2 regions of the Gordonia sp. (in: high G+C Gram-positive bacteria) genome follow, and region 1 is predicted to be linked to the other one. Evidence: riboswitches for the same ligand, from Rfam matches in the RefSeq annotation. Region 1 holds a riboswitch; the other holds the start of a gene.
The links. A riboswitch is a leader RNA that binds a small molecule or an ion and turns the genes downstream of it on or off. The one in region 1 is predicted to bind S-adenosylmethionine.
Positions count from the first base shown of each region.

Region 2: linked by a shared signal. The riboswitch ahead of ACTIMF_RS10750 (amino acid ABC transporter permease) and the one ahead of ACTIMF_RS12380 (aminotransferase class V-fold PLP-dependent enzyme) in region 1 are both predicted to bind S-adenosylmethionine.

Region 1 covers NZ_JBQEDL010000022.1:39,196-43,421, forward strand. Annotated here, with positions in the region: gene ACTIMF_RS12375 (MarR family winged helix-turn-helix transcriptional regulator) at 1-50, opposite strand, end outside; gene ACTIMF_RS12380 (aminotransferase class V-fold PLP-dependent enzyme) at 255-1,496, opposite strand; SAM riboswitch class IV at 1,513-1,625, opposite strand; gene ACTIMF_RS12385 (hypothetical protein) at 2,086-2,619, shown strand; gene ACTIMF_RS12390 (SPFH domain-containing protein) at 2,645-3,814, shown strand; gene ACTIMF_RS12395 (Trm112 family protein) at 3,816-4,226, shown strand, end outside.
Region 2 covers NZ_JBQEDL010000018.1:10,306-14,531, forward strand. Annotated here, with positions in the region: gene zwf (glucose-6-phosphate dehydrogenase) at 1-491, shown strand, start outside; gene ACTIMF_RS10740 (glucose-6-phosphate dehydrogenase assembly protein OpcA) at 517-1,434, shown strand; gene pgl (6-phosphogluconolactonase) at 1,431-2,183, shown strand; SAM riboswitch class IV at 2,377-2,487, shown strand; gene ACTIMF_RS10750 (amino acid ABC transporter permease) at 2,508-3,497, shown strand; gene ACTIMF_RS10755 (amino acid ABC transporter ATP-binding protein) at 3,494-4,226, shown strand, end outside.

The DNA of each region.
Region 1 (4,226 bases):
AGTTTGCCCAACGCCAGAAACACGTCATCGATGTGTTCCGCCGACGGCATCGCCCCTCCATTTACTTGCGCACTACAACTAACTGCCGGTCAAGGATGACTACCGTCCGCCCCGTCGGCAACCCCGCCGAAAGCGACCGAAACACGCGTATGCACCCATGACGGGCGTGATTCCCGACAGATCGGGCCCCAGACGACAGCAAGAAGGGCCGGATGTGTGTCCATCGACACGCATCCGGCCCTCGTCGAACCCCGTCAGTGGTGCGGCGTCGCCAATTCCGCGAGCGCCGCCAGAAGTCGGTCGACGTCGTCGGATCCGACACCTACTCCGAAACTGGCACGCACCGCACCGTCGGGGTATCCGAGCTTGGCGAGCAGCGGGTGCGCGCAGAACTTTCCGTCACGTACACCGATGCCGTGCTGCGTGCTGAGATACTCGGCCACCTGACGCGGCGAGTAGCCGTCGACGACGAAGCTGGCGATGCCCACGCGGCCGTAGGCATCGTCGAAGACCCGTAGCGGGCGGACATGCGGCAATGCGTCGAGGCCGTCGTCGAGACGGCGCACCAGGGTTTCCTCATGTTCACCGATGCGCTCGAACCCGATGTCCCACAACGCTTCGGCGGCGGCAGCGATCGAGACAGCGCCGAGCACGTTCGGCGATCCGGCCTCGTGTCGAGCGGCCCCGGTATGCCAGTCGGTGTGGTCGAGGTCCACGGCAGCGCTCGCGCCGCCGCCCGCGAGGTACGGCTCCGCGGCGTCGAGCCAGTCCGAACGTCCGACGAGCACGCCTGCACCGAACGGCGCATACAACTTGTGCCCGGAGAACACCAGGTAGTCGATACCGAAGCTGGCGATCGAGACGGCGCGGTGCGGGACGAGCTGAGCTCCGTCGACGAGGATCCGTGCGCCGTGCCGGTGCGCCAGCCCAGCGAGCCTGGCGATCGGCAGAACCTCTCCGGTCACGTTCGACGCCGCGGTAACCGCGAGGAGCGAGGTAGGCGCTGCGGCGAGTTCGGCGTCCAACGCGAAGATCGTCTCGTCCACGGTGGGCTTCGACGACACGACGCGCACGCGGCCCGCCCTTGCCCACGGCAGCAGGTTCGCGTGGTGCTCGATGTCGAGGACCACGACGTCGCCGGGGGTGATGGACGCGGCGAGATTGATCGAGTCGGTGGTGTTGCGGGTGAACACCACGGTGTCGTCGGCGCGCCCGCCCACGAACGCGCGGACCGTCTCCCGCGCCTGCTCGTAACGGGCGGTGGTGATCTGGGACAGATGCCCGGCACCGCGGTGAACGCTCGCGTACTCGGTGAGTGCATTCGCTGTCTGTTCGGCCACCGAGGTGAGCGCGGGCGCGGACGCCGCATAGTCCAGGTTGGCATACGGCAAGGGGGCAGATCCGGCGATCGGCACCGTGACGTCGGCGCCAATCACCGACGCGAGGGCGCCGATATGAGTCCAGCGGCAAACGGGTGCATCGAGAACAGCGGTCATGACAAGACTCCTTGAGGTTCCACACTTGCCTGCGTCGGTCGACGCGGGCCGGGTCGTCACCCGGAGCACCCCACCGTGGCGGAGGGTTGCTGTCCAGCGAGCCGGGGCTTGTCGCTGGTACTCGTGACCCGTGCACAACGTTCCCCTACCGTCGCCGTTCAGTCGAGGGTTAAATGCACGGTGCGCGCAATCGCCGTCATTCGGTCGGTGTCGACGCCGCTCCGTGCACCACACCGGGCGGATAGAGTCGTGGGTACTGATCCGGCGTCGCCCGACGGCGCCCCTGACTGACGTGGAAGGCCGAACCGTGACGAATCCCTGGGGCCCGAACGCCCAGCGACCCGGTTACCCTCCCCCGCAGCAGTTCTCGCCCCAACAGGGTCCATCCCAGCAACACCCATCCCAGCAGGGTCCGCCGCAGCAATACCCACCGCAGCAGGGCCCACCCCAGCAATACCCGCCCCAGCAATACCCACCGCAGCAATACCCACCGCAGCAATACGCCCCCTACCCCCAGAACTTTCAGAACCCGTATCCGCCGTTGCCGCCCCGCAAGTCCCGGACCGGGCTGTTGGTTGCGGGAGTGGCCGTGATCGCTGTCGCGGTGGTCGGTGTCGTCCTGCTCGTCGTCGCGCCGTGGAGTTCGGACGACTCCGACGAGGCGCACCACGAGACGGTGGCCCTCGGCCACGGTGTGAGCGTCGACGTCGACGTCCCCGCCGGCTGGCGGATCGAGACCGGCGACTTCAACGGATCGCAGTCGCTGATGCTCGTCCCGGAGTCCGACGACCGCTCGATCGCCCAGGTAGACGACGACGGCGATGCCATGGATGACGGCAAGGACGCCGAGCCCATCCACGCGATGATCGGTCTGGCCGACACGTGCGGAGCCCAGTTCAGTGATCTGACGGCCGGCCAGTGGCGTCCCGACTCGGGCCACGACCGGAACGACAAGGCCGAGACCTACCGCCACAGCGCGGTGACTCGGGTCGACAAGACCTACTGCTTCCAGCTCGTCGGCATCGACTTCGGCAGGTCGACGGTGACGGTCGAGTCCACCGCATCCGACCTGGCACGGAAGCTCGTCGCCGACGAATCGATCACCGCGGCCAAGGCCGCCTGACCTCACCGAGCTGAACGGAGACACCATGGGCATCATCGACAGGATGCGCGGAGAACTCGTCGACATCATCGAATGGGTCGACGATTCGCGCTCGACCCTCGCGTGGCGGTTCCCGCGCTACAACAACGAGATCAAGAACGGTGCGCAGCTGATCGTGCGCGAGGGCCAACAGGCCGTCTTCGTCTACCGCGGGCAGCTCGCCGACTCGTTCGCGCCCGGGCACTACGAGCTGACCACCGAGAACCTGCCGATCATGAGCACGATCCAGGGGTGGAAGCACGGGTTCAACAGCCCTTTCCGCAGCGAGGTCTACTTCATCAACCGTCGGCCGGTCACCGACCTCCGGTGGGGCACCCCGAACCCGATCACCTTGCGGGACCCCGATTTCGGGATGGTTCAGGTCCGCGCCAACGGCCTGTGCGTCATTCGGATCGCCGATCCGGCGATCTTCTTGCGAGAGGTGATCGGCGCCGACAGTCAGGTGAACGCCGACGAGATCGCCGAACTTCTGCGCCGGGTCATCTCGACGGCGTTCTCGGACATGATCCTCGAGACCGGCGTCGGCGCCATTGACCTACAGGGCAAGCAGGTCGAGTTGAGCGACAAGTTGCGCGAATACGTTCAGACGCGCGTCGACGACGAGTTCGGCCTCCACGTCGACTCGGTCACCATGAACATCTCGCTGCCCGACGAGATCACCGAGGCGATGACCCGCGGTGTGGCTCGCGGTGTCGAGGAACGCGGATTCCTCAACAACGTCGGCGACCTCAACCAGTATCAGCAGGGGAAGGCAGCCGACTCGATGCTCGCCGCCGCACAGAATCCGGGCGGCGGCGCGATGGGCGACATGATGGGTGCGGGCATGGGTCTGGCGATGGCAGGACAGTTCGCGAACCAGTTCAACCAGCAGCAACAGCAGCCGTCGTCGAGCGGCCCGCCACCGATTCCGACTGCGCAGACGTTCCACATCGAGCAGAACGGTGCGGCCGCCGGCCCCTACACCGTCGACCAGTTGCGTGGCTCGATCACCCCGACGACCCTCGTCTGGGCGACCGGCATGGCCGCATGGACGGCAGCCGGTCAGGTCGCGGCGCTCGCGCCGCTCTTCGCACCGTCGGGTCCGCCGCCGCTGCCGTCTCAGGAGCCGCCTGCATCGCCCGCACCTCCCGCACCGCCGACTCCGCCCACTCAGTGACATGACGCAGCCGCCTCCGTTACCGCCGCAAGACCCCCACCCCCATCCACAGAACGCACAGCCGCAGGGACCGCCGCCGTTGCCCGCGCAGGGCCAGCCGTCTCCGACGCCGCATGTGCCGAGCGCGTCCGATCGGGCTCGGCAGCACGTCACCGAGCAGACCCGCACGTATCCGTGTGGGTCGTGCGGTGCTCCGCTGACGTTCTCCCCGGAACGGCAGGATCTGTCGTGTGGGGCATGCGGTCGGGCGTACCCGATCGAACTCGACCCCGCGGCCGTCATCGTCAAACATGACCTCCAGACGGCGATGTCTGAGCTCGCGGCGGGATCCGTCGGGCTCGCGTCGGTCGGCGGCGACGAGCACGAGGTCCTCTGCCAGTCCTGCGGGGGTCGGACCATCTTCAACGGCAGC
Region 2 (4,226 bases), on a different contig from region 1:
CCCGACGGTGGGCGGGTGTGCCGTTCTACCTTCGAAGCGGTAAACGCCTCGGCAGGCGGGTCACCGAGATCGCACTCGTCTTCAAGCGGGCCCCGCATCTGCCCTTCGACGACACGATGACCGCAGAGCTGGGCCAGAACGCGCTCGTGATCCGCGTGCAGCCCGACGAGGGCGTCACCCTGCGGTTCGGGTCGAAGGTCCCGGGCTCGTCGATGGAGGTCCGAGACGTCAACATGGACTTCAGTTACGGTGGCGCGTTCACCGTCTCCTCCCCCGAGGCGTACGAGCGTCTCCTGCTGGACGTCTTGTTGGGCGAGCCGTCGTTGTTCCCGGTCAACGAGGAAGTCGAACTCAGTTGGCAGATCCTCGACCCGGTCCTGGCCGAATGGGCGGAGTCCGGGACACCGGACGAGTACGAATCAGGCACCTGGGGGCCGCAGTCGGCGGACACCATGATGGCGCGTACCAGACGCGTGTGGAGGCGACCGTGAGCCTCGCGCAGAACAGGAGCCGTCGATGATCGTCGACCTGCCAGATACCGACACCACCTCGATCAGCAAGAAGCTCGTCCGGATGCGTAGCAGCGGGGGTGCGGTCACCCTGGGACGTGTGCTGACGTTGATCATCGACGTCGATGCGGGTGCGGCCACCGAGGAGGCCGTCGAGGCCTCGAACGGGGCCAGCCGCGAGCACCCCTGCCGCGTGATCGTCGTCTCGCGCGGCACCAGGGATGGCGATGCGCGCCTCGACGCGCAGATCCGCGTCGGTGGCGATGCGGGAGCATCCGAGGTCGTGTTGTTGACGCTCTCGGGGGCACTCGCCGAACACCCGCACGCCGTCGTCACCCCTTTTCTTCTGCCCGACACCCCGGTCGTCACATGGTGGCCTGGACGCGCACCGGAGATTCCGTCGCAGGATCGTCTTGGACGTCTGGCATCCCGCCGAATCACCGACGCGCGCAATGCATCCGACCCCGCTGCGTTCCTCGCTGCCCGACGGTCCGGGTACTCCCCCGGCGACACCGATCTCGCATGGTCGGCTCTCACGCCTTCGAGGGCGCTGTTCGTGTCGGCGCTCGACCGACCGCCGCACACGACCATCACCGGAGCCGAGGTGACCGGATCACTCGATATGCCGGGACTCGACATGTTCGCAGGCTGGCTCGCTTCGGCGCTCGACGTTCGTGTGGTCCGCAAGCCGGGAGTGCTCGCCGTCCGACTGCATCGAGAGGGCTCCGAACTCGCGATGACCGTCAACGACGACGGGACCAGCGGCACTGTGTCGAGCACCGGCCACCCCGACGGCCGAGTCGCGTACGCGAGCCGGACGACAGGCGAATGCCTCGCCGAGGAACTCCGCAGTCTGGACGCGGACGAAGTGTACGAGGCGGCGCTGCGCGGGCTGCCCGCCGTGGAATTCGAGGAGGCGAAATGACACACCCGCACGAGGGGACGTCCGACGTCGGCCGAACCGAGACCCTGATCTTCGATTCGTCGGCCGAGTTGATCCGAACGGCTCGAGATCGGTTCGTCGATGTGGTGTGTCGGGCACAGGAGTCGCACGGTATCGCGTCGGTGGCCTTGACCGGCGGCTCCAACGGCATCGGGCTGTTGAAAGCGCTCGCAGCCGATTCCGGCGACATCGCGTGGGACCGGGTCGAGATCTACTGGGGCGACGACCGTTTCGTCCCGAGCGCCGACCCCGAGCGCAACGCCGGTCAAGCATTCGACGCCTTGCTGTCCTCGGTTCCGGTCGACCCGGCGCGTGTCCACGTCATGGCGCCGTCCGACGGCGAGTTCGGCGACGACATCGAGGCCGCCGCCCGCGATTACGCCCGTCTGATCGGGCAGGAGACCGTATTCGACATCCACCTCCTCGGCATGGGTGGTGAAGGGCATATCAACTCGCTGTTCCCGCACACCGTGGCCACCGCCGAGGACGTTGCGCCGGTGGTCGCGGTGACGGACTCGCCGAAGCCGCCACCAGCACGTCTGACATTGACGTTCCCGGTGATCAACCGCTCACGCGAAGTATGGCTTCTCGTCTCCGGCGAGGAGAAGGCGCAAGCCGTTGCGGCAGCCCACCGCGGGGCCTCGCGCGAGGACTGGCCGTGCGCTGGAGTCGACGGCACTGCGGCCACGGTCTGGTTCCTCGACCGTGCTTCGGCATCTGCACTCCCGTGAGGCTCTGACGACATCTCAGATCGGCCCGAGTACGACCACCCTGCGTAGTCGCTTCTCGGGCCGTTCTGTGTTCAGGTGAAGGATTACGCCCACCTGAATTCGAAGAGTCCTATATTTCTGTATTCCACACGATTTCCGATCATCACGATCGTGGAGATTGGCGGCCGCATGCCGGGCTCGTAACGTCGACGTCGGTTATGAGCGTTAGTGACAAGCCCTGGCTGGCTGACCGGCAACCCTCCACGCGGCGGGGTGCTCCAGGTGAGAACCCGACCGTGCGAGAGCCGCACGGTAAGCGCGAACTGATCAAGGACGTCACCGATCGTGACTCAACTATCCGAGCGACCGCTCACGGTCCCGAATCTCGTCAATCGTCCCGGAGACGACGAACTCGTCAGGGCACCACTGGTCGCCGCTCGCCGGCCCGGACAGTGGCTCGGCGTGCTCATAGTGCTGATCGCGCTGGCGATGCTCGGGCACACGCTGATCGTGAACGAGCGATTCCAATGGGGTGTCGTCGCCGACTATTTCACCGAGGATTCGATCCTGAGGGGTCTCGGGTTGACGATCTGGCTCACCGTCGCGGTGCTGGCCGTCGGCTATGCGCTCGGTATCGTGCTCGCCGCGATGCGACTGTCACAGAATCGGCTGCTGTCATCGATCGCATTCGCCTACGTGTGGCTGTTCCGATCGGTGCCCCCGCTGGTTCAGCTCCTCTTCTGGTACGAGCTGGCGTCGCTGTACCCGCAACTGTCGATCGGAGTCCCCTTCGGGCCGCAGTTCGCCTCGTTCGACACCGCGCGTCTGTTCAGCGGGGTCTTCGCTGCGTTCGTGGCGCTGTCGCTGGACATCGCCGCATTCGCCGCCGAAGTGGTCCGCGGTGGGCTCCTCTCGGTGGACCGCGGCCAGACCGAGGCGGCACAGTCATTGGGTCTCGGACGACTCCGCATATTCCGCCGCATCGTGCTGCCCCAAGCGATGCCGTCGATCATCCCGGCGTCCGGCAATATGCTCATCGGGCTCCTCAAGGCGACATCGATCGTCAGTGTCATCGCGGTCCAGGATCTGCTCTACTCCGCCGAGCTCATCTACCAGCAGAACTACCTGATCATTCCGCTGCTCCTCGTTGCGACGCTCTGGTACGTCATCCTCACGACGGTGCTGTCGGTCGGCCAACACTATGTCGAACGCCACTACGCGAAGGGCAGACGCGGCGGAGCCGGACACACACCGCTGCGCCGCTCATTCCGCGACAATCTGCCGCTGCTCGGCTCGGGCTGGTCCCGCGCCGGCGCGCTGGGAGGCAAAGCATGAGCGCCCCGGAAGTCGATGCGGCACAGGCGGTCCGGATCCGGGGACTGGCCAAGAGCTTCGGCGCAACGAGCGTACTGCAGGGCATCGATCTCGACGTCGCCGAAGGCGAGGTCACCGTCGTCATCGGACCGTCGGGATCAGGTAAGTCCACCTTGCTGCGATGCGTCAACCATCTGGAGCGACCCGACGCCGGGTTCGTCGAGGTCAGCGGCGAGATCATCGGATACCGTCCAGTCGGTGGTCGGCTCCGAGAACGCTCCGCACGCGAGGTCGCCCGCCAGCGGTCGCACATCGGCATGGTCTTCCAACAGTTCAATCTGTTCGGCCACCTCACCGCCGCCCAGAACATCGCCGAGGGGCCGATCGCCGCAGGCATTCCGCGAGCGCAGGCTCTTGCGGCCGCATCCGACCTGCTTACGCGGGTCGGACTCGGCGGCCGCGACGGCACCTATCCGAGCCAATTGTCCGGCGGACAGTGCCAACGTGTGGCCATCGCGCGCGCACTCGCTCAGAAGCCACGCATCATCCTGTTCGACGAACCGACGAGCGCCTTGGATCCCGAACTCGTCGGAGACGTCCTCTCCGTGATCCGCGATCTCGCCCACGACGGTATGACGATGCTCATCGTGACTCACGAGCTCGGCTTCGCCCGTGAAGTCGCGGACACCGTCGTCTTCGTCGACGGTGGACGAATCGTCGAGTCGGGCCACCCACGCACCGTGCTCTCCG